One region of the Candidatus Thiodiazotropha sp. LNASS1 genome, then DNA from elsewhere that is predicted to be linked to it. Evidence: predicted binding sites of a transcription regulator. Region 1 holds the regulator's gene; each other region holds the start of a gene.
The links. The regulator FliA, encoded in region 1, starts transcription of late flagellar genes. The targets are predictions, from matches to a motif close to GCTAAAGTTNNNNNNNNNNCNGCCGATA.

Region 1 (7,411 bases):
CACCGGTGATTGTGGCGCCGGCCATACCGTCCAGGCCCTGCAGAAGTGCGCCGAGTGGTTTGATCACAACCTCTTCCTGACCGATCAGGTGGTCGACTACCAGACCGACCTGGATATTTCCTACATTGACGATCACAACATGTCCTTTTGACCTGTCTTCATCACTGATCGGTTTGTCCGGAATCAGCCAGTTACGCAGATAGAAGAGTGGCAGAGCGCGCTCGCGAACCATGATAGTCAGCTGGCCATCCACCACATTGGTGCGTTTCAGATTGAGATTGAATATTTCAACCACACTGGCCAGGGGCAGTGCGAAGGGTTGCTGTCCCAAGACCACCATCAAAGTGGGCAGTATTGCCAGCGTCAGGGGCAGTTTGATTATAATGATGCTGCCCTGGCCCCATTCGGAATCGATCTCAACCGAACCGTTCATCTGGGCAATCCGGGTCTTCACCACATCCATGCCGACACCACGCCCCGAGACGTCGGAGATTTCGGTTTTTGTGGAAAATCCAGGTGCAAAAATAAGATTGAAACACTCCTTGTCGTCAAGACGGGCGGCCGCCTCGCTATCCATCATGCCTTTCTCTACAGCCTTTTTGCGCAGCACTTCCGGATCCATGCCTTTACCGTCATCGGCGATGGAAAGCAGAATGTGATCACCTTCCTGGGCAGCGGACAGTACCACCCTGCCCCGCCTCGGCTTGCCCTTCTCCTCACGTTCATCCGGCAGCTCGATGCCATGATCTACCGAATTGCGTACCAGATGGACCAGGGGATCGGCCAAGGCCTCGACAAGATTTTTATCAAGATCGGTGTCCTCACCCACCATTTCGAGATCGATCTCCTTTTTCAGACTCCGCGCCAGATCACGCACCACCCGGGGAAATCGCCCGAAGACCTTTTTAATCGGCTGCATCCGTGTCTTCATGACTGCCAATTGCAGATCGGAAGTCACCACATCCAGATTACCCACCGCGTTGGCCACATCCTCATCGTTCATGGTGGCCTTCAGTGTCGCCAGTCGGTTACGCACCAGCACCAGCTCACCCACCATATTCATGATATCGTCGAGCCTTTGGGTATCCACACGGACAGAGGTTTCGGCTGCAGGCTTGCTGGCGGCAGCCTTGGGTTGCTTGGGCGCTGCTTTCGGTTTCGCTTCTGCGGCAGCTTTTTTGGCTGGTTTGGTTTTTGCCTTAGCCGCCGGCTTTTTCGCTGGTTTGGCCGTGCTCTTAGGGGATGCCTTTTGCGCCGGCTGTCCCGCTTTTTTAGCTTTTTTATCCTTGGCCGCGTCATCCGGCTTAATCTTGTTCGGATCAAATTTCCCCGAACCGTGGATCTGGTCCAGTAGATCCTCAAATTCATCTTCGGAGATTTCGTCGTCGCCAGCAGGAGGTTTATCCGCTACTTTCGGTTTAACCGTATCCTTGGCGGTCGCTTCCTCCTTGCTCAGCTTATCAGGGCTGAATTTGCCCTCACCATGTATCTCATCGAGCAGGGCCTCGAACTCATCCTCTGAGATGTCGTCGGATGCCGCAGATTTTTCTGCCTTGGTTTGTGCCGGTGGCTTGCCGGTGAATTTGCCCTTGCCGTGCAATTCATCCAGCAGATCTTCAAACTCATCCTCTGTGATATTGTCGTCTTTGCCGGCTGGGGCGGGTTCCTGGATGGCATCCAGCAGTGTTTCGAAATCGTTATCACTGATCTCATTGGACGAGGATTGCTCTTTCACCGCAGGTGGTTCGGGTTGCGTCGACACCTCTGTATCGGTTACAGGTGCTTGCTCGTCCTGAGTGACTGTTTCAACTGACTCCGCAACCTCTTCCTCCTCAACCTCTTCCTTTTCGCCTTCCGGCACGGCATAACGGTTGAGTCGCTCGATCAGATCCCGGTCCGCGTGTTCCGGCATGACGCCTTCGCGCACCTGCTCGAACATGGCATTGACAATATCAAGCACTTCGAGCACGGAGTCCATTAAATCCGGACCCACACTGCGTTGCCCCTGGCGCAGTATATTGAAGACATCCTCAGCCCGGTGGCAAACCTCCACCAAGGGATCTATTGATAGAAACCCGGCACCACCCTTAATGGTGTGAAAGCCTCTAAAAACGGCATTCAGCAGATCGAAATCATCAGGTTGCTGCTCTAGATCCACTAACTGCTCACTAAGCAGCTCAAGTATCTCTCCAGCCTCGACCAGAAAATCCTGAAGGATTTCGTCGTTGACATCGATGCTCATCTAATGCTCCCGGTAGATCACCGAACTTTACCGAATGTTGTTGAAATCTATATCGGTCCTTACCTGTATAACTAAAATCCCAGGCTGGAGAGCAGATCGTCCACATCGTCCTGACTTGTCACTTGGTCTCCCTGATCCAGCCCTGGAATAGCCGGTCCTGCAAGCTCTTCTTTAACATCTTTTTTCTGATCAGGATCGTCCAGCTTGCTACCGGTAATACGCACCAGCATGACAAGTTTCTCTTCAACATCATGGACCAGGGTGATGACCTTGCGAATGATTTGACCAGTGAGATCCTGAAAATCCTGAGCCAACAGCACTTCCGAAAGGTTCTTATGCAGCTCACCGGCATCCGTCCCGGTGGTTTGTAAAAAACTCGAAAGTGCGCCACTAAGCTCTTTGAAATCATCTTTATTGAGCAGTCGGGAACGCAGTTTGTCCCACTGCTCTGCGAGTTCTGCAGACTGTTGTTCGATCTTCTCAATCAGCGGGATACTCTGTTCAACCGCTGTCAAGGTGCGATTTGCGGATTGCTCGGTCATGGTAATGACATAGGTGAGCCGCTCCTTGGCATCGGGTATCTCCACATTCGTCATGTCAGAGATACGGGCATCGAGCAGGAAGCCGTTTATGGCATCATGCAGTTCACGTGTGAGACGACCCACCTCTTGAAACAGGTCATCATTTTTCTCTGCCGGCGTCAGACTTGAAATCAAACGCTCGGATTCCGCATCATCACCGGCTTCCAGGCTGATAACGAGGGACTTTGCAATCTCTAATCGTTGTTGGTTATCTGGTTGTCCCATTTTCTACTCCCGGCCCAGTCTCAACTTAACCCACGCGTTCGAAGATCTTATTGATCTTCTCTTCCAAGGTCGTGGCGGTGAATGGTTTGACGACATAGCCATTCACACCTGCCTGCGCCGCTTCTATGATCTGCTCTCGTTTCGACTCCGCCGTCACCATCAATACCGGCAATGCGGCCAACTTGTCATCGGCCCTTACGGCTTTCAGCAGATCGATACCGGTCATCCCCGGCATATTCCAGTCTGAAACGAGAAAATCGAAATTCCCGCTCTGTAACATAGGTAGCGCGGTAAGACCATCATCCGCTTCCTGGGTGTTGTTAAACCCAAGATCGCGCAATAGATTCTTGATAATTCGCCGCATGGTGGAAAAATCGTCCACAATGAGGATCTTCATATTCTTGTCCAATGCTACCTCCATCCTGTTACCGCTGATAACCAATCAGCAGATCACAGGCCAACCATTACTCTTCGTCATGTACCAATGAGAGCCAATCTGTCAAACGCGACCGCAAACGCAGCGTGGCCTGACTGTGTATTTGGCAAACCCTGGACTCACTGACACCCAGTACATGCCCTATCTCACGAAGATTCATCTCATCATCGTAATACATGGCAATAACCAGCCGTTCGCGATCAGGCAAACCGGCAATTGCTTCCGCCAATGCCTTCTTGAAGGCATCTTTCTGTAAACCGTCAAACGGAGTATCTGCTGGCCCTTCCCGTGCAACAGGAAAGCCATCACTCACTGCAGTCAACTCATCCAGACTGAATATGCGGCATCCTGTCGAATCCCGCAGAATCTGGTGATAGTCCTCCAGGCTCATGCCCAAGGCCTCGGCCACTTCCACATCACGTGCGTCTCGGCCTTCATTGTTCTCGATTTCCCTCATCGCCTCTGCAACCATGCGTGCCTTGCGATGAACAGAACGTGGCGTCCAGTCACTGCGCCGGATCTCGTCCAGCATTGCGCCGCGAATGCGGATACCCGCATAGGTCTCAAAACTGGCGCCCTGCGTGGGATCATAGTTTCTACTCGCCTCGAGCAGACCCAGCATCCCCGCCTGAATCAGATCATCCGCCTGAACATTCGGTGGCAGCCGATTCATCAAGTGATAGGCAATCCTTTTCACCAGTCCGGCATGTTGATCCACCAGATCATCAAAGTTCTGTTGTTGCTGCATGGCGGTGTATGTCGCTAAACCGCTCACCGTCATATCTCCCCGTATTGGCTAGAAAATTGGATCAATCGCTCGACGAAAAACTGCAAATCACCGCTGACACCCGAGGGTACAGGCCAGTTATCGGCCTTTTTGGCCAAATTCTTGAATGCCTGTGATACTCGTGAGCGCGGATAGGCCTCGACTACGGGTTTTTGACTTCTTACAGCCTTCCGCAGTTGTTCGTCATATGGGATGCTGCCCATATAGTTCAGCATAACGTCCAGGTATTGATCGGTTACCCGGCACATTTTATTGTAAAGGTCCCGCCCCTCCTGCACGCTCTTCACCATATTCGCCAGGATACGGAAACGACTGATTCCGTGTTCCCGGTTCAGTAACTTGATAATCGCATAAGCGTCCGTGATGGATGCAGGCTCATCACATACCACAACAATCTGTTCCTGTGCCGCACGACTGAAACTGATCACCAGATCGGAAATACCGGCAGCCGTGTCGATCAACAAAACGTCCACATCATTGGCCACTTCGCTGAAGGCATGGATCAATCCGGCATTCTCGGCGGGTGTCATTTCAGCCATATGCTGGATTCCGGAAGCGCCTGGCACGACCCTCATGCCTTTGGGCCCGGTCACCATGACATCTTCCAGAGAGCATTCACCCTGCATGACATGGGAGAGATTTCGCTCCGCATGCAAACCGAGGATCACATCCAGGTTTGCCAGTCCCAGATCGGCATCGAGCAGCATTACCCGACGGCCGAGTTCGGCGAAGGCAACGCCCAGATTGGCTGATATACTGGTTTTTCCAACCCCCCCTTTACCACCGGTGACCGCAATCACTCTCACTGGTTCCGGGTTGATCATCCTGCGTAACCCTGTCGCCTGATCTTCGATCTGTTCAGACATGTGCATAGTCATTCATTCCCCCGAAAGCCATCGCCAGATACTCCTCATCCGGACTGCTGCCCATCAGCTCGGACAGCTCCACTGCCTGTTTCATCAACCTGTCTGCATGGGCGTTTTGAATATCCTCCGGCACCCGCTGACCGTCAGTCACGAAGGCCAGCGGCAGTTTTGCATCGAGAGCGGCGGACAACACACCCCCGAGCGAGGCGGCCTCATCCATCTTGGTCAGGATGACACCAATAGGTTTTACGATATTGAACGCTTGGATTGCGTGACTCAGGGCCGAGCGTTGGGTGGTTGCGGAGAGGGTCAACAAAGATTTAACGGGATGATTACCCTTGTGCAGCAGCGCCAGGCGTTCTGTCAGCTTGAGGTCTCTCTGTCCCATACCGGCGGTATCTATCAAAACCAAACGTTTTTCCGCGAAGGCATGCAGGGCATTGTTGAGCTCTTCCGGTGAGGTGACGCTGCGAACCGGCACATCGAGGATTCGGCCATAGTTTTGTAGCTGCTCCTGAGCACCGATCCGGTAACTGTCGGCCGAAATCAGGGCAAGATGGCGATTGCCGTGACGCAGGCAGAATCTGGCAGCCAACTTGGCAATGGTGGTGGTCTTTCCGACGCCGGTTGGTCCCACCAGCGCAAGGGTGCCGCCTTCATCGAGCAGGTCCTTTTTTATAACCGGTATTTCTGCACCGAGCTGGGTCAAGGCCTGACGCCATGCCTGTTCGGGTGTTTCGGCATCTTCCACACGATATGCCAGTTCCTTACAGTGACCCGTATCCAGTCCCAATGCCATCAGTCGGCGGATTAAATCCTGTGTCTGGGGTCGACGATGCCCAAGGTCGCGCCAAGTCAACTCAGAGAGTTCGTTCTCCATCATCCGTCGCAATGCCTGCATCTCCCGACGCATCTCTCTCAATACCGGATCCTGACTCCATTCGACCCGGGGCTGCTCCTGTCTCTGACTTGATTTGGTGTCTTGATAATCCTGCTTGGGTTTTACAGATTGTTCGACATCGCTGCTGGTTGCATAGGCTGTCCTGGCCGCAGCAGACAGGGTCGTGCTGTCTTCAGACAGTGATTGGGATGCGGGTTCGATGGCGGTTGGCTGGGTAGCATTGAATGCGGATTCGTCATAATCCGCCGCAGCCACCAGTTCAATCCCGCCCTGCACGTTCTTGTTGGAGAGAATGACAGCGTCCGCACCCAGCACCTCTCGCACCTGGCGCAGAGCCTGCCGCATGTCAGAGGCAAAAAAACGTCGTATCTTCATAGTCCGCTATCCCCGGCGGTCACTCTGGGTCGAGCTTGCGCCTGTCAACCTGCTTATCCACTCTCCGGCTTTATTATTACGCTACCGGTCTCAGCCAGTACGGCGTTGAAGCCAATCGCTCCCATCAGGGGTTCAACACAATTACTGCAATTACTGTTCCAATCCCTAACACATCGGGAATGGCAAGATTTTTTACCTTTAATACAACAGGTTGGAAGGACAGCTAGATATGGACGCTGTACCGGCGGACCTCAAGCAGACGCCGGTCTCTTGACTCCCTACCTCTATCCGCCAAGGATTCGGCACTGCCTGGGTTGTGATTAAGGTTCCTTGTTCCGATACAGAAAATCGGCAGGATCTGTATACAGCATCGAAGTCACGGCTAAGTAATCCGATATGAGCGAGGCCTGCCGGAACTGTCGGGGTGTGTCCGGGCAGACGCCACATCCCGCAACGCTCAACGACATTGGACAGGAACATGCAGTCAGTATTGGACAATCAGAGGTGTTTCACCTGGCGTCAGCAATTGCCTGGGTGACTGTTTTGATTTCAGCGCTCCTGCGATACAGCTCCAGCGATATGACTTTCTGTGGTCGCAGAAATTTTAGGTCAAATTGCGCACCACACGAAGCAAGGATGAAGATCAGCGCCTCCGCCCGTTCTCTACTCACCAGTTCCAGCGTACATGACTCTCTGTTTACCAGCGATTCAGCCGCACGGTTTAGCGCCATACCCCGCAAACAGGTGCAATGGTGGAGTCTTTGACAGTAATCGAGATGTGACCAGTTATCACTACTCAGCCAAGCACACTCGTCTGACCACCCCTTTATGATTAACTTGATCATTTGATAAGTCCTTACCGAGGTCGAGCGCCGGCCACCCCTCCAAACGCCACCTCAGATCATGCTCCTGCCGTCACTATCTCATATTCGGCAGTTGGCAGCCAACTCTGACACCAGCTTAGCGCACCATCAATCACCGTTTGCCGTATTACCGAT
Region 2 (7,411 bases), 2.0 Mb from region 1:
ACCTGGAGCAGACCGAGGTGGTGGGATTGGCTATTTCAGATGTGCCGGGCGATGATCCGGCCACAATCGGCTCGGGATTGCTCACCCCGGATGAGGGTCTGGCGGGGCGTCTGGCGGCGCTATCCCTGCCATCCTGGCTGCAGGATAGACTGCAGCGGTGGGAGAGGCCGCGGATCATAATGAGCGCATCGCAACCCAGGCTGGAGATCATCGCCAATCTGCAGTTGGCCGTGGAGGCGGCTGCCGAATATGCCTCCGGCCTGGGCTACAGGGTTTCACTGCGGGATGGTTTTCTCAGTGGGGATGCCGCCGCCCGGGGTAAGTCTTTGGCGCAAGAGCTGTTGCAGGGGCCGCCTGGGATTGTTATATGGGGAGGGGAAACGACGGTCGCCCTGCCGCCGAATCCTGGGCAGGGAGGCAGAAATCAGCATCTTGCCCTGGCTGCGGCCCGGGAATTGGCCGGTGCCCAGGATTGTTATCTGCTGGCGGCAGGTACCGATGGCAGCGACGGTCCGACCGAGGATGCCGGGGCAGTGGTGGATGGTGGAACGGTGGCACGGGCTGCACTGCATGGAGAGACGCCTGAACGTGCACTTGCGAATGCCGATTCGGGGCGCTTTCTTGAGGTCAGCGGAGATCTCATCTCTACTGGTCCCACCGGCACCAATGTGATGGATCTGGTGATAGGTTTACGGGTGTGAAATGGGTTTAGAGCAGTCTCTTTTTCAGCGGGCCAGGCAGTGTCTTTTATGCGATGTGGTGGATCAGAAACTACAGCTCTCAGAGGTGACGTCGGATGCCTGGGTGTCCGGTAAACTGGTCACAGAGGGTTGGACGCCGAGTGAGACAATCACTCATGCGGGTCGTCCACCTCGACCGGAACTGGTCCATCCGAGCCAGTTACCGAGACGCGGCTTGGGAAATGAGGCGGGCCGTCTGGCGTTGATCCATGCCATTGCCCATATTGAATTCAATGCCATCAACCTGGCCTGGGATGCGGTGCAGCGCTTCCCGGAGATGCCCCGTGACTACTATGACGACTGGATTCGGGTAGCACGGGAAGAGGTCTACCATTTTCGCCTGCTTCGTCAGCGGCTCCGTGCCGGCGGTGCTGATTATGGTGACTTTGCAGGCCACGACGGCTTGTGGGAGATGGCGCGGAGAACGGCTCACGATCCATTGATCAGAATGGCCCTGGTGCCGCGCATGCTGGAGGCCAGGGGTCTGGACGTGACACCCGGGATCATGCGCCGTTTCGAAGCCATCGGTGATCATGAAACAGCGGCGGTGCTGCAGATCATTCTGCGCGAGGAGGTGGGGCATGTTCAGTTCGGCAGCCGATGGTTTCACTATCTTTGTGAGCAACGGGGGCTGGAACCTGAACAGACCTATTTCGACCTGCTGGAAAATTTCCTCAACGGCGAAATCAGATGCCCACTGCATCATGAAGCGAGACGGGAGGCCGGTTTCAGCAATCAGGAGTTGCAACGTCTGGAGGCATTATGCGCAGGTGGTTGATTACACTATTCCTGGTCTGGCTGGTACTGATGTCAGCGCTGTTACAAGGTAAGGGGACGTCAGCGGATGAGATTCAAGTCGGGCTTCTGCTCTATGCCGCCCGTGAGGCAAACGGCGATATAGTGACGAACCGGTTGCTGATCACGCCGAAGATGTTGCGTATCGAACAGGAAAAAGGAGTTGACGGATACATACTCTATGACCGGGAAGCGGACGTAATCTACAGCGTTACCCCGGAAGAGCAGTCGATTCTGGTGATTCAACCGCAATCCGGCAGTGTGCAGACTCCTCATGAGATGAGATTGAAAATCGAACAGCTAGTCGACTTTGACGGGCCGGAGATCGGTGACAGCAAACCGCAACACTGGCAGTTGATTGTGAATAGTGAAATCTGCCGTAATGTAGTCCTCGCGCCGGGCCTGATGACAGAGGCTTTGACGGTCTATCAGGATTATCTGACTCTCCTGGCAAACCAGCACTACTTGAGCCTGAATGCCATTCCAGCCGAGTATCGCGACCCCTGTGAAGATGCAATCCATGTCTTCGCACCGACCCTGTTTTTGCAGAAGGGACTTCCCGTCCGTGTATGGGATCGAATGGGCAATCAGCAACGCCTGTTGAATTTCTCCAATCAGCATAGGGTTGATTCCAGCCTGTTTCGTTTGCCTGCGGAGTATAAACGGCAGCCGATGGCGGGCATCGAATGACGGGGACATAAAACTGCGCTAGCTGTATGTCTCTCTGCGGAATCCTTGAGGGGTCACGCAAACCAGTTCGCCATGATCATGATGCCACTCTGCCAGAACATGTCGGTAATGGCGTTTGTCCTTCAATTCAATGACATGGTCAGCGGGTCTATGGGTATGGCCATGTATCAAATGATCAGCCTGATATTCAACGAAGTAGGATGCCACTGTGTCCTGGTTGACATCCATGATCGATTCCGGTTTCAGTGACTTGGCCTCCCCGCTTTGGGCCCGGTAGGTCTTCGCCAGGTCCAACCGTTGTTGAATCGATTGGGAGAGGAAACGGTTGATAAAGTCAGGGTTACGAACTTCCCGGCGAAACTTCATATAGGCCTGATCGTCGGTGCACAACAGATCGCCGTGCATCAACAGCGTCGGCTTGCCATTCAGCTCCACCAGGGTTGGGTCCTGCATGAGTACGGCCCCTGTCTCCCGGCAAAAACTGTCACCAATGAGAAAATCCCGATTGCCATGCATCAACCACAACCGGGTTCCGGCTTGACTCAGTTGATGCATGGCCCGCTTGATCTCGGCTATCGGTGGCGCCTCATGGTCGTCTCCGATCCATGCATCAAAAAGGTCGCCGAGGATATAGAGATGGTCGGCCCTGGGCGCTCTTTCCGAGAGGAAGCGGATGAATAACTGCACCGTATCCAACCGTTCGGCGGATAGGTGCAGATCCGAGATAAACAGCTGTTGGGTCACTCAGTGATTTCAGCCTTCTCGATGACAATATCCTCTACCGGCACATCCTGGTGTCCGGCCTGGGTAGCCGTGGCGACCCCTTTGATCTGATTCACCACGTCCATGCCGCTGCTTACCTTGCCGAAAACACAATAGCCCCAGCCATCCTGACCGGGGTGATCGAGGAATTTATTATTGGCCACATTGATGAAGAACTGTGCGGTAGCCGAATGGGGCTCCATGGTACGTGCCATGGCTATGGTGCCGATCTCGTTGGAGAGGCCGTTTTTGGCCTCGTTTTCAATCGGCTCGCCGGTCTGCTTCTGGATCATGCCGGGAATGAATCCACCACCCTGGATCATGAAGTTGTCGATTACACGGTGGAAAATCGTACCGTCGAAAAAGCCATCCTGCACATATTGTTTGAAATTCTCACAGGTTTTCGGTGCATTCTCTTCGTCCAATTCAATGACGATGGGACCGAGATTTGTAGTTAATGTGATCATGAAATGTCCTGTTTGCAGTAACTTGGGTGAGAAATGATTTACTCGAGAATAGTAACCTGCTCGATGATAATGGGTGTTTTGGGCACGTCTCGCATGCCACCCGTGACGCCGGTGGTTTGTTGGGCAATGCCGTCCACTACCTCCATCCCCTTGGTGACTTCACCGAACACGGCATAACCCCATCCATCGTGTCCGGGATAATCGAGGAAGTCGTTGTCTTTGTGGTTGATAAAGAACTGGGCGGTTGCTGAGTGCGGCGCGGAAGTTCTGGCCATGGCGATCGTGCCGCGTCTGTTTTTCAAACCGTTTTTGGCTTCATTTTCAACGGGGTCGCGGGTCTGCTTTTTTTGCATGGTTTCGGTGAAACCGCCGCCCTGGATCATGAAGCCCTTGATGACGCGGTGGAAGATTGTGCCGTCATAGAAACCATCCTTTGCATACTGTACGAAATTCTCGATGGTCTTTGGTGCCTTCTCCTTATTGAGTGACAGTTCAATCTCGCCCATTGATGTCTTCATCGATACCTGTACATTGTCAGCCCATGCGTTGACGGATAACAAGGTCATAAACAGTAGCCAGGGTAGTGGAGTATACGGTGATTGTTTCATGGAATCCTCATGGTAAGTGCTCTCCGGTCGGTGCATCATAACGGTTCGATGACAGCTTAAAAAGGGGGTGAGCAGGGGAGTGTTTGCATGACCGGGCAGGGTTTCGCCGCAGCAAATAAAAAAGCCATGCGGCTTGGCATGGCTTTTTACGTGTCGAACAATGGGTTATAAGAGATCAGTTGTTACCTGCCCCTTGGGTAATCCAGTTTTCCACAGTGGCGATCTCCACCTCACTAAGCGCCTCCTTGCCGTGGGGCATGCGGATCGATGGATCGACCTTCCCTGCGATAAGGCGATAAAATGAGCTTGAGAGTGGGTCACCGGCTACCACCACGGGTCCATATTTTGTTCCCTTCATCAGGCTTTCATAACTATCGGTGATAAAACCGCTGGCTTCAGCACCTGCTCCCCCGGGTAGATGACACTCGGTACAATACTTTTCAACCAATGGTTTGACCTCTGACTTGAAACTCACCGGGGCCGGTCCGGCGCTGCAACCCATCAACAGGGAGGTGCAGAGTGTTGATGAAAGTAAGAGTGTCGTGCTTCTAGACATTGATCTGCTCCTTAATGAGAAATTTATAGGATCAACTGTTTACAGACACAGTGATCCACTTCTGTATATCCAACCTAAATAATATCTTGGACACTGCTCTTCCAGTATCAGGAAGACAATTTTCAACTGCATACTACCATGTGCAAGATGAGTGAATCCGTGTAAACACCTCGCCTACTTCATTCCCATCACCCAATTGAGTACACCTTTTATATCATCCAGACTCGCCTGGCTGGGCGGCATGGCGGTAGTACCCCAAATCAGAGCTTCACCAGGGGTGCTTCCAGCCTTTACCTTTGCCGCAAGCCGGTCGACGGCACCAGCTTCGCCGCCATATTTTGCGGCCACATCCTTGAAGGCGGGGCCTACTAGCTTGGCATCGGCCTTGTGGCAGCCCATACACCCTGAGCGCATGGCCAGGGTTTGATCAGCTGCTGCGGCATGGGTGAAGAGTGTTGCCACTATCATTGAAGCAATAGCGATTTTGCGCATCAGAAAACTCCAAAACTGTTTTACCGGTCTCACCGGGATACGATTCTCCGGCAGATGACCCTACTTAATCCACATACACTGTGTCGGGAGACTTCCCGGATTCTTTAGCAATGTATATGACGGCATGGTTTAAAACCCACAACTGCGGTATGCCGTGTCACAAAGGGATGTGAGTAGTTTTCTGATTTACTTTGATTTTCATGTGCCTGTGAGAGTTTTTGATAGAAATACGCCTTAAAATAGGTGCCGCGCCGCCATATATCCGTAGCCTTTTTAAAAATACTCAAGAGTTTCTGGGAATTGCCGAGAAATAGAGACATGTAGACAGTTTATTTTATCTGATAATAGGTTTGACCATGAGTAAGTACATCTCGGTTCAGTGGAAAATTCTCACTCCGATGGCCCTGATCTTCATTCTCATTATGTCGGTTGTCACCGTCTATTCTGCGCAACAGCAAAAGGATCGATTGCTAAGGTTGACGGAGAATCAGATTTTCGACGTATTGAACGGTTATCTCGACAGTATGAATGCCATGATGTTTACCGGGACCATGGGTAACAGGGAGATGTTGAAGCAGAAAATCGAGAAGCGGGACGGAGTACTCGAAGTGCGTATGTTGCGCGGAGAGGCCGTAAACAAAACATTCGGCGATGGATTCGACCATGAAAAACCCTTGGATGACCTGGACAGACGGGCCTTGAATGGTGAACAGATCATCCAGGTGGAAGAGGTCAAGGGTGATCGCATTGTTACCATCATTGAGCCTTTTGCCGCGGTAGCGGACCGCAATGGCACCAACTGCCTTACCTGCCATGCCTTACCGGAAGGGACAGTCCTGGGTGCTGGCAGGTTGACCTTCTCTCTGGCTGAAAGGGACAAGGCGATCGAGAATGAGCTGTTGTTCAGCGCCGCTATCAACTTTATGGTTTTACTGGCTGGTCTGGTCATCATAAACACGATTATGCGTAAGGTGGTGATCAAACCACTTTATGGATTGAAAAAGACCGTGGAAAAGATCGGTGCGGATTCCGATCTGCGTCCACGCGTATCCCTTGGAGCCAATGATGAGTTTCACCAGGTTGGCACGGCCGTCAATACCATGTTGGACAGGTTTCAACCCACAATCACCGACCTTGCTCAGACAATGGATGGTCTGGCGAACTCTGCCGAGCAGCTGGCTCATGTCACCAAAACGACCCGTGATGGGGTCGATGAGCAGGAAAAAGAGACGAGTCAGTTGACCGTGGCCATTGGTGAGCTCACCCTCGCCGCGGAAGAGGTGGCGAAGAATGCAGCCGGCGCCGAGCAGGCGGCGGTTGATGCGAGATCCAACGCGGGAGACGGCAGTGATGTGGTCGCCCAGGTATCCGATTCCATCAAGCGACTGGCGAATCGGGTGGATGATGCCGCGGTAGTTGTACGTCAGCTTGCTGAGGGTACGCAAAGCATCGGCCAGGTCTCCGAGTCAATCACAGCCATAGCGGAACAGACCAATCTTCTCGCCCTGAATGCGGCTATCGAGGCGGCACGGGCCGGTGAACAGGGTCGCGGATTTGCGGTGGTTGCCGATGAGGTGCGAAACCTGGCTCAGCGCACTCAAGAGGCGACCCATGAGATTCAGGATATCATTGAGCAGTTGGTATCTGCCTCCAACCAGGCGGTTAAGGTGATGGACGGGAGCAAGAAGGAGGCTGATCAAAGTGTCACCGATTCCGACCGGGCCGGTGAGGCCTTGGCGCAGATCGCAAGCGCGGTGGAGTCGATCAGTGATATGAATTCGGTCATCGCCACTGCCGCCGCGGAGCAGACCTCCGTGGCCAGTGAGATCAACAAGAACATCATCGCCATCAACGAAGTATCCCACCAGACAGCCGAGGGGACCTGCCGTACACTCAAGGAGAGTGAAGAGGTGGCGCGGATCTCCGCCCAGCTGGATAAGATGGTCGATCAGTTCAAGGTTTGATGGGTAGTATCGGGACCGCCCGGCGAAAGCCGGGTTAGGTCTCCCGATGCGTGATACCGCGCAGTAGCTCTCGACGGGAAATCGCCGACTCCCGACTCTCTTCAGCTGTCTCCGAAACCTGTTCAGCGATGGCATAACCGTCTACGTCGATCTCGACCTCCTCTTCTCCACGTAGAATTCGCCCAAGCAGCTCCTCGTCATAGGGATCTTCATCAGGCTCTTCGACCTCGACCATCAAAGTTTGCATGAAACTTCTGGCGGCTGCCTCTGCATGCTGCTGATTGACGAACTCGTGCATCGGTGAATAGAGCGAGTGGGTCTGGCAGCGACCTATACC
Region 3 (7,411 bases), 2.7 Mb from region 1:
TCCCATGAGCAGGCGTTGATCACCAGCCTGGCCAGGTATCCGGAAATCGTGGAGGCGGCCGCACTGCATGAGGAACCCCACCAGCTGACCCACTACCTGCGTGATCTGGCCAACGATTTCCATACCTATTACAACGCCCATAAATTCCTGATCCCGGACACCGCACTGCGGAATGCCAGGCTGCAGCTCATCCTGGCTACCCGGCAGGTTGTGCGCAACGGCTTGAATCTGCTTGGTGTTTCAGCACCCGAGAAGATGTGACGGCATGGCTGACTATAAGCATCGCGCCCATAAAAAAAAGAAGCAACGCCAGCATAGCGGCAGCTGCCTGTTCCATATGTTCGGCGGTATCGTCATTGGCGCCTTTCTAATGGGTCTCGCCTGGTTGAAACTGGGACCCGGCCTCTCTTCAAACGGCGTGCCCGGCGTTCCCTCCCCACGGCCCGAGGCCGCAAAACAGGAGCCCCGCAACGCTCCCAAACCCACATTCGAGTTCTACACAATTCTGCCGGAAATGGAGGTTGTCATACCCGATGAGGAGATCGTGACACCGGATGACGACACCCCAGCCAAACCTCCCAGTGACAGATCCGCCGCTCCGGATCAAGAGCAATATAGCTATGTCCTGCAGATGGGGTCATTCAGAAAACACCAGGATGCGGACCGTCTCAAGGCGAAGCTCGCGCTGATCGGTATCGAGGCGGAGATCCAGAAGGTGAGCATCAACAATCGCGATACCTACCATCGTGTCCGCAGCGGGCCCTATCACTCTCAGGCCCGTTTAAATGCAGATCGGCATCTCGCCAAGGAGAACAGCATCAACAGCCTGGTCATCAAACTAAAAAAATAGTGCCCAGCTCAGTCCATGAGGAGATCCGGCCATGAGGATGGAGTTAGCCATTTTTATCCATTGACCTTGAACCTCGTTATCAATTCATTCAATTGACACATTGATTGCTGAATAGATGATGTGCAATCGACCGCTTCACTTGCCGCCTGTGTCGTCGAATCGGCAACCGTGGCGATGTTGGCGATACTTCGGTTTATCTCTTCCGCCACACTGCTTTGCTGTTGTGCGGCGGTTGCTATCTGAACATTCATGTCATTGATGCTGGATACCGAATCCACAATCTTATCCAATGCCTGACCGGCCACGCTACTTTGGTCAACACTATTTTGCGCAATTTCCCTGCTCGAGGTCATGGCATTGACTGCGTTACTGGTACCTCCCTGCAGACGTTCAATGATCTGGCGTATTTCTTCGGTAGACTGTTGTGTCCGCTTTGCCAGGGTTCTCACTTCATCGGCAACTACGGCAAAACCGCGACCTTGTTCCCCTGCGCGGGCTGCTTCGATGGCAGCGTTCAACGCAAGCAAGTTTGTCTGTTCCGCAATACCTGTGATCACTTCAAGCACCTGACCGACTTCCTGACTGTCCTGTTCAAGTTTTTTCATGACATCAGAAGTCTCTTCCAGCTGATTTGCCATGTTTTCAATACTTGTAATTGTTTCGGCGACAATCATCCGTCCTGAGCCAGCCTCTGTATCCGCATTTCGGGCGGCATCAGCTGCTTTGGTGGCGTTCCTGGCCACTTCCTGTACGGTGGATGCCATCTGACCCATCGCTGTGGAGGCCTGCTCTAATTCGCTATGCTGCAGTCGAACCCCTTCATTGGTACTTTGCAGTGTCTGTGCCACCTTCTCTGTACCGAGTTGAACATGTTTGGATGTGTCTTCCACACTATTTACAATCTCTCCAACGTGAGAGAGCATTGTATTGTAGGCGGTAAACGTTTCACCTATCTCATTATCGGTGTAGGTGACTTGTAACGGATTTGAAAAGTCTCCTTTCGCAACAGCCGTCAATCGCTCTTTCAATTGCTCAATATCTTTCATCAGGACTGCCGTACCGAATATACGCCCAAACCAGACTAAAAGTACGATTCCGCCAGCCATAATGAGCGTAATTATCTGTTGCTTCCGTACCGCATCATTGGCTGCAGCGGCCATCATATTGACGCCTTTGTGCATCTCTTTCAGGACCACTGGAGATTGCATGCTGATGGCTCTCAGGCCCTCAGCAGAAGGGTTTTCAAGATAGGCGTCGATCGATTTCCTATAGGTTTTCCATAGCCCCTCGACTTTATTCAGCTGACCACGGACTACAGGATCGTCAACTGCCTTAATACCGGCATTTTGATCGCCGTTAAGTAGATTCTGATGTGAGCTTTCGAAAAGCGTTATGGTGTTATTCACCGTATCACGAGACTCGATGGATTGCGCCGCAAGCAATGCCTCTTTCGCCACCCTCTGACTTAACATACGTTGTCTTCCAGCCACATTGATTGCTGTCGCATCAGAGCCAAGACTGGTGAAAAGAGAGACTACGGTCATCGCCGCGAAGACGAAAATCAAGATATATGATACGAAGTATTGCTTGTCTAGAGACTTAAGACCGAATACTCGCAGAATTGATTGAATTATAGTGGCTATCCAGACGTTCATTAGAACCTCCACACCACATTCCATGTCAGCGAAAATATTGAAGTAAAAATAGTCCTGAGGAACCTCTGAATCGTTCGGATGTTCCAACGGCACAAGGATGCACCGCCATTTTTATCGCCCTAAGCGATTGAAAATGTTGGAAACAGCAAAAATGCATTTACAGTTTCCGTGCTCCGATAATGCCAGGGATGGCATTAATCAGGACTCCCTTATTGAATAGCGGCTAATTCAGGCAAAACATGAAAGACTTTAACACAGTGTCTGACAATGACATTAGCTGCGTCCTGCGTCATTGAATAGGCATATTGATTGTTGCACGATCAATGAGGTTGCAAAATTGATAACGATGGGGCTGAGGATTTTGATTGACAAACGGCCGTCCATGACTCGTTCAGCGCCTGCTTACGATTGATTCTGTTGGTTAAGCCAAACATAGAGTTCCATCTCAGCGGGATCGCAACGATTACAACTGGTTCCGCAGGCGGCTTCGACTTTACGCTGCTCGACGCGCCCTTTGCGCATCCATTGCTGCAGCATCCCCCGCACCGCCTCGGGTTCCGCGTCCACATGCAACGCGATCTCAGCCAGGGTTGCCTGACCGCGTCTTGAAAGGTAGTCCCTGATCGTACTGAGCATCATCGCAGGATCAAACCCCCGCCTCGGAGATGAGCTGTTGCGTTCGCTGCGACCAGTACCTCAAAGCGCCGATAATCACAGCCAACAACGCCAGCAGGCCGATAATCCAGACCAATGCGCTTTGCGGATGCTGGGTATAGGTCGCCAGTTGATAGAAGAGGCTTGCACTGATGAAGGCGACTCCGGTCGACCAGGCCACTACAAATGCTGCCCAGCGCGGCCCCGCCTCACGGCGAATGGCGCCAATGGTGGCCACACAGGGTGAATAGAGCAGTATAAACAGCAGGTAGGCAAAGGCCCCGGCCTGGCCGTCGAAGCGTGCGGCCATGGCACCAAATACCCCAACATTGATCTCCTGCGCCTCGGCTGCCGCCTCCGCACTGCTGATATCGCCCACATCCATGGCGAGAGGGTCGGTGAGCAGGTCCTTCACTCCGATGAGATTTTCCGGCACTGTCTCTACAGCAGCGGAGACTGCACGCCAGAAATCAAAAGGCAGATCAACTTGCGCCACACCCGCTTCCTCGTTGGCGAGATGAGTATAGAGAGCATCAAGGGTACCGACCACCGTCTCCTTGGCCAGAATACCGGTGAATACGCCCACAGTGGCGGGCCAGTTTTCCTGATGTATGCCCATCGGCGCCAACAGGGGTGTGACTGCTTTACTGATGCTGCTGAGTACGGAGTGTTCGGTATCCTCATTACCGAAACTGCCATCGGTGCCAATCGAATTCAGGGTGTTGATCACCAGCACCATCAATACGATCACTTTCCCCGCCTCTTTGATAAAGAGCTTGACCCTGTCCCAGGTCCGTAACATGACACCTCTTACCGTCGGCATGTGATAGTGGGGCAGCTCCATCATGAAACCGGCGCTCTCACCGGATAGCAGGGTCTTTTTCATGATCATTCCGGTGAGAATCGCCACCGCTATGCCGATGAGATAGAGGCTGAAGACCAGGTTCTGTCCATTCGCCGGAAAGAAGGCCGCGGCAAACAGCACGTAGACCGGCAGCCTGGCGCCACAGGACATAAACGGATTCATAAGGATGGCAAGCTTACGCTCTCTCTCACTCTCCAGGGTACGGGTCGCCATTACCGCCGGCACATTGCAGCCGAAACCGACAATCATCGGCACGAATGCCTTACCCGGCAGCCCGATGGAACGCATGAAACGATCCATGACAAAGGCGGCCCTGGCCATATAGCCGGAGTCTTCCACCACGGAGAGAAAAAGATAGAGCGCGGTGATGATCGGTATAAAGGTGGCCACCACCTGAATGCCACCCCCGGCACCGTCGGCCAGCAGCACGATCATCCAGTCCGGGACACCCAGCGACGCCATCAGATGACCGAAACCGTCGACGAAGATGGCGCCCGCCACACCGTCGAAGAGGTCGATGAACGCGCCGCCGATATTGATCGCAAACATGAACATCAGGTACATCACGGCCAGAAAGACCGGTATCCCGAAGAGTCGGCTCAATACCACCTTGTCGATGCGGTCACTGATCGTCTTTTCTACCCGTCCATGCTGTTGGGTCACATTCTGGGAAATGGCATGGGCGTGACCGTAGCGGGTATCGGCGATATGGATATCCGGGTCCTCGTCGACACGGTCCTCGATCACCTCTTGCCAGTGGTGGACCTGGCTCAGTAAACCCTCATCGGCGAAATCCAAAGCGAAGCGATCACCCTCCAGCATCTTTAACAACAGCCAGCGACGCTCGGAATGGCGATGCTGTTCAGACTGTTGCAGGGCAGGCTCCATCGCCATGATCGCCTGCTCCACCACTTCATCCTGGGCAAGGGCAAATCCCCCGCTCACCTCACCGGCGGCCAGATCCTGAATCGAGGCCTTCAGCTTGGTGATGCCCTCACCACTGACCGCCACTATGGGTACCACAGGGCATCCAAGGTCCTGACTAAGCCGTTGAGTATCGATAACCAGGCCACGCTTGCGGGCGACATCCATCATATTCAGGGCCACCAGCAGGGGCACCCCCATCTCGAGCATCTGAATTGAGAAATAGAGGTTTCGCTCCAGATTGGAGGCATCGACGATATTGACGATGAGATCGGCATCTCCGGAGAGTAGATAGTCCCGGGTCACCTTCTCATCGAGGGATGTGGCATCCAGTGAATAGATCCCGGGAAGGTCGACCACACTGACCTCGGTGCTGTCGATGGTGAAACGTCCCTCCTTTCTGTCCACCGTCACGCCCGGCCAGTTCCCGGTACGTTGGCGAATCCCAGTCAGGCTGTTGAAAAGGGCCGTCTTGCCGCAATTGGGGTTGCCCGCCAGGGCGATGGTCAGCAGACGCTGAGAGGGGACAGACTCAGAAGAGCTCTCTTCATGACAGGCCACGGCTGCTCCTAGGGCCTGTCTTCAGGCTGTTCGAGAGGCAGCATCAACAACTTTTCGGCAACCCCCGCGCCGAGAGCCACCCTGGCGCCCTGATTAGCCACCACCACACCGGCACCACGACGTTGTATCAACTCGATTTCAGAGCCCATTCTCAATCCTAAACTGAGCAGTCTGTGGACCAGATGTCTGCCTCCCATGATGCGTTTGATCTTGGCTCGACGCCCGATCGGCAGCCTGGCCAGGGAGATCAATTCCTCTGAAATGGTGCTGTCGGGGACCACAAACTATCCAATAATACTCTTTAAATGTTAATGATTCTCATTAAAGCAGGGATTGGCCCCGCTTGCAATCGGCAAATCACAGTATATCCCAATTATCTAATATTCCGCCTACGCAAGAGATCGATTCGGTGCGGTTTAAGAAACTCGGCACCCCGCGGTCCCATATGTTCCATAAATGCCGTTTTTATCTGCCGGTAGCGTGGCTTGTCTATCTTCAGCTGGGTGTGAGTGATGTTAAGAAAACGTGACTCAAAACTTTCCCAGGAATCATACAGGCCAGGTACATTCAGGAAATACTGGCCAAGCAACTCCATATCATCCCTCTCGGAAAGAGACTGAATCGTCTTGAAGGCGAGCTCTCTGACATGCTTCTCATCATGGATCAGGCTCATCAGGGCATTGAACTCACCCTGATAGACAGGCTCCGAAAAATAGGCGATGCCGCCAGGTTTGAGCACCCTGGCCACCTCGCTCATCGCTTGCGGCATGACCGACCCGGGCACGTGGTGGAGTGATTTCAGCATCAGCACCACATCCACACTCTGATCGGGTTCACCGATCGATTGCGCCCCTTCCAAGCGAAAGCTGATATTGCCCGCTGTATTGCCCAGATTTTTTTCATGCTGAACAGAATCGACCTCGGTCGCGATGAAATGGCAGTCAGGATGGGCCTGGGCCAGTCGGCGTGTAATCCGGGCACTGCCGCAGCCCAGTTCCAGAACCCTGCAATCGTTGAGCGGCAACAGCCGTTCCATCAGCTCCATTTCCGTGCCCCTAAGATAGGCTTCCTGATTATCCAGAACCATTCGATTTGCTGACATACCGCTACTGCTCCAGTATATTAACTGTGGACGATAAACGCCCATCCTTAGACAACCAAAAGCTGAGAAGACACCCGGGGCCGGTTAACACCAATTCAATTGGCCCTAAGTCTCATCACACGCAGCAATGACGGGAACAGTGAATGAGACCGGTCTGCGTGGAGATGCGAAATCGGGAGATTGAGGAAAACGACCTTCAGGTGACATCAGCATAACACCGGACGGTTGAGGATGGACAGCTTGAGTCCACCTGAACAAACCATCAAAACGACAGGTATCCCGATTGTGCCCCTTGCAGGGATTGTTAACTGGTTAGACCGACTGCGTCTGCAACTCTCGCGTCACGATGCGTTGCTGATTCTATCCGTTTTGGGATTGATCTGCGGCTTTGTTACGGGGGTCGTGATCATTCTCTTCCGGCTATTGGTCGAATCGAGTCAGGCCACCATTCTTCCTGGTGGCGGGGTGGAGAACTATGAAGCCCTACACCCCTTGATGCGATTTCTGCTACCCATTCTCGGTGGCCTGATGCTCGGACTTATTTTTATTCGTTTTGCAAAAGGCCTGCATGTACTGGGTATCCCCAGGGTGATGGAGCGTTTGATCTACCACCAGGGACATATCTCCTTGCGCGGCTTTATGCTGCAATTCTTCGGTGCCGCCATCGCCATTATCAGTGGCCACTCAGTGGGTCGTGAAGGCCCCCACGTCTTTCTCGGCGCCGCCAGCGGATCTCTGCTGGGACAATACCTCTCCCTGCCCAACAATAGTATTCGCACCCTGGTCGGTTGTGGTACTGC
Region 4 (7,411 bases), 2.4 Mb from region 1:
TCATCGCTTTCGTTTTTAAACATGCACTCAACCGCACCCGCTTCGAGTGATTGTTTGATTGCCTTATCAAGATAGGTACCGGTTATGATCGCTGTTGTGATTCCGGTAGTCGTTGCGTTGTCACGCAGTCGCTGACAGAGTACATCACCTGTTGCGTCCGGCATAAAGTAGTCAATGATTGCGATATCGAACCGGGAATCCAGTGCCTTCTCGTAACCCTCCCCTACTGTGGCGGCTGTCTCGGCCTCATAGCCATTGGCCATCAGCAACCGCTGATACTTCACACGCACTGTGCGTGAGTCATCCACAAACAGTACTCGAATTGGCTGAACTATTGAATTCGCGGTTGCCTCTGTGCGTTTTCGCTGATGCGCATCGATAAGCAGCTTTGCGATGAGGTCCGTGCTCTTCTGATAATCCTCCCAGAGTAGAAATGCGGAATTGTCTCTTCTCTCCACCCTCCTGATGAGATCGGCATCCGATTCATGGGCAAGTGTAAGCAGTGGCAGGGATGAATAGGTGTTTTTCTCCAGCAACGTACACAGTTCGTCTGCTCCGTCAACGGCATCACCGGGCCATCCCAATACTACCGCTTCGAAGGTTCCTCCATCATAAGAGCCCGGTACAAAGCGCCTAAGCGCAGAATTGAAGTCGAGATCGGCCTCAACCTCATAACCCGCTTTGATCAGGAGATTTTTTTCAATGTGCCGAATCGTGGCGGAAAGTTCGACCAGCAATACTCTTGGCAAACCTATTTTCCTTAAATAACAGCTAGATACAAATAAACCAAAAATCCATATCAATTGTACTGATATCGGAAAATGCCACTATTTCTTTAGCGCAGCCTCGCCCTACACCCATTTGTACTGAGAAACAGGATCATTACTCGAAGGTAGATCTTCAATGCACAGGGTAAACAGAGTGTCGCCAATACCGTTAATAGGAAGATAATTCTTGTCATAGGATCTTAATCAGAAACCTGATCATTGCGATTGCTCAGCATAGTCAAGATCGGTTTCCGGCATCACAGGTAATAAATCTGCGATCTATACAACGCCGGGTGACAAAGTTGTTTTAGCAAGGCATGCTCACGCTCCTTCTACAGTTCAACCTTGGCAAACATCCCGATTTGTAGGTTAAAGTAGAGGTATTTTCAGCAGCAACCATTTGGCGTCGTGTTACAGAAATGAGCAATCAATCCAATACTCCTCCTTACCAAGACGGTTTTCTCATTACTCTGATAATTCTTGCGATCGTTGGGCTGATCTGGCTGTTTCTGCCATTTCTAGCGGCGTTATTCTTTTCCCTCATTGTAGCCACCGCCACCTATCAGCTGTTTCTGAAACTTCAACATCGATGGAAACTCAGCGATACGACCGCAGCCACCGCAATGAGCATTCTGATTTTTTTCACCGTGATTGCACCCATCACTTACCTGCTGGTAGAGATTTCTTTGCGCACCGGCGAGCTATACGGATCGGTACAGGGCTGGGTGGATGCACAGGATTCAGAGAGTCTGAAAAAGATCTATACCGAAACAGCCAAGAAACTTCCGTTCGATTTGGGTGATCAGAGCGCACTCATTGCACAACTGGATGCAAATCTCACGAAGCTGATAACGGTTGCGAAAAACACGGTAGTGTTTCTGTTGCGGAGCATATTCAGCAATACAGCCGGCTTTCTCACCTTCGTATTTCTATCGGTATTCGCTCTGTTTTTCTTCTACCGGGACGGTGATGATATTGCACGTCAAATCAAAGTGCTTTCACCGCTGCCGAATCGCTACGATGAGTTGTTGATGGTGCGTTTCAGCAGCCTGGCAACCGTGTTGACCATCAGTGTTGTGATCGTGGCTCTGTTACAGGGCGTGAGTTTCGGCATCCTGATGAGTTTCCTTGGATTGCCGGCACTGTTTCTCGGCATTGGCATTGCGGTGACTTCCTTTATCCCGGTGGTGGGATCCGCTTTGATTTGGATACCGGTGGCTGTCTACCTCTATCTTCTGGGAGAGGTCTGGCAGGCGATCCTGGTAGTCGTTTGGGGCATGGTGATAATGGGGTTTGTGATCGATAATGTCCTGCGACCGGTGATGATTCAGAAGATCTCCAAAGGCCTGCCTGACGGCGGTAATCTCGGTGCGCTGGATCATACGTTGCTGACTGTTTTGTCGACACTGGCCGGCCTGATCCAGTTCGGCATCATAGGCATGTTGTTCGGTCCGGTCATCGCCGCCATGGCCATCGCTATTTTCGATGTCTACGAACAGATCCACGGCGACACACTCGATCGGGAGAATTGTTAAATCGTCATTCCGAAATAATATAAATCGTGCTGAATTCGAGAAGCCTGTTCCTCATCAGGCATAGAGTTTCAGCTTAACCTGCCGCTATAGGTATGAAGATCCTGCGTGACCCAGAGGTAATATTATGGAAGTTTCCGGAGCCGGCTCCCCATCTGCCAGCATGCTTGCGAATATCGCGACCAAAACTGAAACCAGTGTGGCAGTGCAAAAGAAAGAGATGGAGATGGAAAAACAGACCGCAGCGCAGCTCATCGCATCTATAGAGCAGAGCGCACCGAAAGCAAACGCCAGCGGTTCCATTGGCGGCAATATCGATATTATGGTCTGAATCGGTTTTTCCGAAAATCATCAACCATATACTTGCCTCGGCAGCCATAGAACGACTTCCGGAAAGATAATACAGATCGCCAGCCCGACAGCCTGCAGGAACAGAAATGGAAGCGATGAGCGATAGATCTGACCCATTGTCACCTCGGGGGGTGCGACGCTCTTGAGATAGAAGAGGGCGTAACCGAAAGGCGGACTGATAAACGACATCTGCATATTGACCATATAGACCACACCAAACCATAGGGGCAGATCTTCGGGACTGACGCCCGGCAGACCGAAGACCCCGTCGAAACTCATGGTCTTCATCAAAGGGATGAAGATTGGCACCGCCAGTAGCAGAATCCCGACCCAATCCAGAAACATACCCAGGATCACCAGGATCACCATCATCAGAATCAGCACACCATAGGGACCCAGGCCGGTGCCGGCGATGGACTCATTGACGAATTCCTGACCACCATTCACCACATAGAAGCCGACAAACAATGTGGCTCCGAATATGATCCAGAGCACCATACCGGTGACCCTCAGGGTTGTGATGGCGGCGGATCGAATATTGTCGATGGTGAGACGTCGATGCATGGCGGCCACCACCAGAGCACCGAAGGTGCCGACTCCCGCTGCCTCAACCGGTGTGGCGATCCCGGCAAAGATAATTCCCAGGACCAATGCCACCAGAGCCAAGGGGGCGAACATATTGGCCAGCAGATGAATCTTTTCCCGCGTGCTCACCCGCTCCTCTTTCGGTAAAGGAGGTCCCCAGGTTGGCTTTATCGTGGTGGCTGCAGCCACATAGATGATGTAGAGACCGGAGAGGATCAGACCGGGTATGACCGCGCCGATAAAGAGCTCACCCACGGACTGCTGTGCAATCACGGCAAACAGGATGGCCAGGATCGACGGCGGGATCAAAATCCCCAGGGTGCCTCCAGCCAGAATGGAACCGCAAGCGATGGTCGGATGGTAGTGGCGGCGAATCATGGCCGGCAGGGCGATCATGCCCATGGTGACTTCAGTGGCGCCGATGACACCGCACATGGCGGCCAACAGGGTTGAGGCGATGATGGTGGAGATGGCCAGGCCACCGCGCAGCCCGCCGAGGATCTTGTAGACCATATCGTAGAGCTCTTCGATGATCCCGGCCCGTTCCAGCATCGAGGCCATGAATATAAACAGCGGGATCGCCGACAGCTGGTAGTTGGTCATCAGGGGAAAGATGCGTGACGGCAATATATTCAGCATGGCGGCATCGCCGAACAGGAACAGGAAGACACAGGCCAGGCCACCGGTGACGAAGGCCAGGGGTAATCCGGCCATCAACAGGACCAGCAGCGAGCCGAACATAAGGACGGTCAACCAGACGATATCGATTTCCAGTCCCATGGTATTAGCCTTCCGGCCTCACTTCGGCATCCAGTGTCGCTGCGCCGGGTTTGATCACCACCGAAATATCTTTCAGCAACTGGGCGACGCCCTGTATCAACAACAGCAGCGCCCCCAGAGAGAGTGCCAGTTTGATCGGCCAGTACTGGATACCCCACTCGGAGATGGAGACCTCATTCACTTCATAGGAGTCGTAAAAGAAGGTCCATCCGGTTACCAACAGGGTGACCATAAAGATAAAGAAGAAGATAGAGGTAAAGAGATCCACCACTGCCTTGGTACGGTTGGAGAGTTTGTTGTATATCACATCCACCCGCACATGCGCCCCTTCGCGTAGGACAAAACCACCGGCGATGAGATACTGCATGCCGAACATGAGAAACATACTTTCGTGGGCCCAATTGGTGGGTGAATTGAAGACATAGCGGGCAATCACCTCGTAGTAGTAGACGAATACCGCAATTACCGACCAGTAAGCGACAAACTCCCCGGCCAGGCCGTTAATGCGGGAGATCACCCGATTGATGAGAAAGGGCTCAAGGCTGTCCTGGTGTTCCGCTTCGACACTGGGGCAGTGAAATCCGTCACCCGGTTGTAACTTCTCTGCCTGGTTACGCCTTTGGATCAGTTTTGGCATCACCAGCAGATCTATAAGCAGCAGCAGAAGCATGCCGGCTCCCAGAGCCTGCGCGATGTGGTTCCAGCGCTCACTCCCCTGTTGCGCATCTTCAAGTGACGCCCTGGCGCTGATCAACCTCTGGCTGGCATCGCTGAGACGCTGTTCTGCATTACGACGTCCCTTGTTGACCGCTTTTTCCGCACGCTGCACTTTAAACTCGGCCAATTTGATCCCGTTCTGTGCAGCTGAGAGATCGTCCCGTACACTCCGTACCTCTACATTCACTACCAGCAAAGAAGTGAAGAGCGCTATGAATGCCAGTGCCCAATAGCTCTTCAGGTAGAGCCTGTGCACGCCGAAAAAACCACCGACGACGAGCAGAAAGTAGCCGAGAGAGAGGGAAAGGGGTTGGCCAGATTCCTGGTGTGCGGCTTTGCGGAACAACACCATGGCAAACAGGGGAAACAGGATCAGGCCACTCCAGTAGAGCCAGTGGGGCAGTACAAAACTGATCTCAGGCATGGGATTGGATCTCCCGGCGGCACCCTACGCATGGCGCAGCAGTTATTCTTCGATGGATTATCGGGTAGTCCGGGGCCTGCCCGTATGCAGGCCCCGTCAGCCTATCACTGGATCAGGCCTTCAGGCTATGCCCTTTGATCATCTCCTTATCCACGTATCCCAGGGAACCTGACATCATGTACTCCAGCTGAATCTTGAAGGCCTTGGCTGCGTGGGCGTCTTTGTTAGCCCATTTGTACCAAAGCGGCACAGAGAGCATCGTGAAGGCCTCCACATCATCCTCGGAGAGACGGGTGACCTCAGTACCGGCTTCCTCGAATTTCTTCCACGCCTTCTGATCGGCCGCCTGAATCGCCGCATGATGCAGATCGGAGTAGGTGTGCACCTCCATCTCCACGAACTGCTTCATGTTCGCTGACAGCTTATCCCAAGACTTCTTGGAGACGGTGAGATCCATCAGATCCACCGGTTGATAGATGGACATGAATCCCGGCGGCCCCATGGAAATGTACTTGGTCACCTGATGGAAACCCAGGGCATGGTTGATTGCCGGCCCGACATAGTCCGCCACATCGATGGTTCCCTTCTCCAATGCGGGAAAGATCTCAGACCCAGGCAACAACGTGGTCTTAGCACCGGCCGCCTGGAATACCTCCGCCACCATACCGCCAGGCAGGCGCATCTTACGGCCGCGAAAATCGTCTATCGATCGGATCGGCACCTTGGAGTGGATGATGTTGGGACCGTGATGAATCGGTCCGACAAAATGGAGTCCCACCTTGCCGAAGGCTTCCCGAGCCAGTTCCAGACCACCAAGACCGTAGTAGAAGGTGTCCCATTCATGAGGGTTACGCAAACCCAAGGGATAGGAAGAGAGAAAAACCGCCAAGGGCATGCGCCCGGCCCAATAGAGCGTGAAGGGATTCATGGCATCGAGAACCCCGTTCTTCACCGCATCGAACAGTTGGAACTCCCCCACTACATCCTTCGCACCGAAAGGCTTGAACGCCAGCTCGCCTCCGGTTTTCTCCACAATTCCGTTACACCAGTCCTTGAATATTTCCAGGCCGATACCACCGGGCCAGGAGGTCTGGATCTTCCAGGTGGTGGTCTCGGCGGCGACTGCGTTGCCAATAAAAGGTGCGCCGCTGATAGTCAGTGCGCCAGCGGCAGCCGAGCGCTTTAGAAATTGACGACGCTGCATGTCAGCTGTGTTTTCAGGTGCTCTAAACTCCCGACCTTGTTTCATTTGAGTCATGTAACCCTCCTCGATTGTTATTCGCTGCAACTCCCGATTGGCCTATGGCCGCTCGAATCTATATGCATTGGTTATCTGTGTCCTTATCATCAACTCCAGACTAGCAGCCACAACTGTTATCGACTAGTTAGCTGCGATCCCGATATCCTCGCGTCACCGGAATTGCCGGCAATCACGAATCCGGCCATGATAGATCTCTTCCAGGTTAAGTTATTCAGCCAGCATTATATTTTCGTGTAACAACACCGCCATGATGATCGATCAGGATTCAGATCGGATCCTTAAATTCCTACCCGGAGGGTTTGTATGGATAACCCCATTCATAGATCATTAGCGGCCTGGTAATACTGTCGAGTTATTTTTTACAAACAATGCATAGAGTTAGAATTCCATACACATAAACCTTGTATTCCCTAAAACCCTGCTTGTCATGGCATGCTGTTTGCTATTTTGAAAATTCTGTTGTGGGATTGCCGGAGTATGACCATCAACGACGATCATGTCTTACCCGATCCGTTAAAAACTGTTCTCCTCAACTTCCAGAATCGCCAGGCTCACGTGCCTGCCCAACTGATCGTAGAAATTGGTCCAGGCCGAGAATCGGATGAGCTCTTTCAACACTTTGGGTTTCATTTCGTAATCGGTTAGCCCCTCTTCATAGAGCAGGGCCACTGCGTTATACAGCATTTCCAGATAGTCGCGGAATTCACTCACGATGCTGACATCACCGCTTGGCCCATGCCCGGGAACATAGTGTTTTACTGCAAGATTCAGCGCAACATCGCATGCGGCGATATTACCCATGAAGGTAGCATCATCCAGACGAGGAATCCGCTTATGCAGCACGTTGTCACCCAGAAAAAGTACTGAATCCTGTACCACTTCTATCATAACGTCCGTGTCGCTGTGCGCATTATCCGGAGCGTGGAATCGAAAAACGATACCACCGGCTTCCAAATTCGAGAGATCCGATGTAGACAGCGTCGGTATTACGGCA

Region 2: a site for FliA is predicted at 5,392-5,419, ahead of AB8516_RS09185 (methyl-accepting chemotaxis protein). Genes of this name have one in related genera too.
Region 3: a site for FliA is predicted at 2,723-2,750, ahead of AB8516_RS12010 (methyl-accepting chemotaxis protein). Genes of this name have one in related genera too.
Region 4: a site for FliA is predicted at 2,362-2,389, ahead of AB8516_RS10910 (putative motility protein). Genes of this name have one in related genera too.

What each region holds. Positions count from the first base shown of each region.
Region 1 covers NZ_OZ156465.1:60,973-68,383, reverse strand. Annotated here, with positions in the region: gene AB8516_RS00330 (chemotaxis protein CheA) at 1-2,242, opposite strand, end outside; gene AB8516_RS00325 (protein phosphatase CheZ) at 2,314-3,048, opposite strand; gene cheY (chemotaxis response regulator CheY) at 3,074-3,457, opposite strand; gene AB8516_RS00315 (RNA polymerase sigma factor FliA) at 3,513-4,259, opposite strand; gene AB8516_RS00310 (MinD/ParA family protein) at 4,262-5,095, opposite strand; gene flhF (flagellar biosynthesis protein FlhF) at 5,130-6,413, opposite strand; gene AB8516_RS00300 (hypothetical protein) at 6,923-7,258, opposite strand; gene flhA (flagellar biosynthesis protein FlhA) at 7,385-7,411, opposite strand, start outside.
Region 2 covers NZ_OZ156465.1:2,100,830-2,108,240, reverse strand. Annotated here, with positions in the region: gene AB8516_RS09225 (glycerate kinase) at 1-701, shown strand, start outside; gene AB8516_RS09220 (ferritin-like domain-containing protein) at 703-1,518, shown strand; gene AB8516_RS09215 (hypothetical protein) at 1,503-2,225, shown strand; gene AB8516_RS09210 (UDP-2,3-diacylglucosamine diphosphatase) at 2,244-2,969, opposite strand; gene AB8516_RS09205 (peptidylprolyl isomerase) at 2,966-3,454, opposite strand; gene AB8516_RS09200 (peptidylprolyl isomerase) at 3,493-4,020, opposite strand; gene AB8516_RS09195 (cytochrome c) at 4,238-4,618, opposite strand; gene AB8516_RS09190 (c-type cytochrome) at 4,793-5,110, opposite strand; gene AB8516_RS09185 (methyl-accepting chemotaxis protein) at 5,467-7,074, shown strand; gene hybE ([NiFe]-hydrogenase assembly chaperone HybE) at 7,109-7,411, opposite strand, start outside.
Region 3 covers NZ_OZ156465.1:2,748,815-2,756,225, forward strand. Annotated here, with positions in the region: gene argS (arginine--tRNA ligase) at 1-261, shown strand, start outside; gene AB8516_RS12005 (SPOR domain-containing protein) at 266-850, shown strand; gene AB8516_RS12010 (methyl-accepting chemotaxis protein) at 904-2,529, opposite strand; gene AB8516_RS12015 (FeoC-like transcriptional regulator) at 2,908-3,144, opposite strand; gene feoB (Fe(2+) transporter permease subunit FeoB) at 3,152-5,509, opposite strand; gene AB8516_RS12025 (ferrous iron transport protein A) at 5,518-5,790, opposite strand; gene AB8516_RS12030 (class I SAM-dependent methyltransferase) at 5,883-6,611, opposite strand; gene AB8516_RS12035 (chloride channel protein) at 6,852-7,411, shown strand, end outside.
Region 4 covers NZ_OZ156465.1:2,463,188-2,470,598, forward strand. Annotated here, with positions in the region: gene AB8516_RS10900 (EAL domain-containing protein) at 1-749, opposite strand, end outside; gene AB8516_RS10905 (AI-2E family transporter) at 1,187-2,302, shown strand; gene AB8516_RS10910 (putative motility protein) at 2,427-2,630, shown strand; gene AB8516_RS10915 (TRAP transporter large permease subunit) at 2,651-4,015, opposite strand; gene AB8516_RS10920 (TRAP transporter small permease subunit) at 4,020-5,156, opposite strand; gene dctP (TRAP transporter substrate-binding protein DctP) at 5,269-6,414, opposite strand; gene AB8516_RS10930 (MBL fold metallo-hydrolase) at 6,931-7,411, opposite strand, start outside.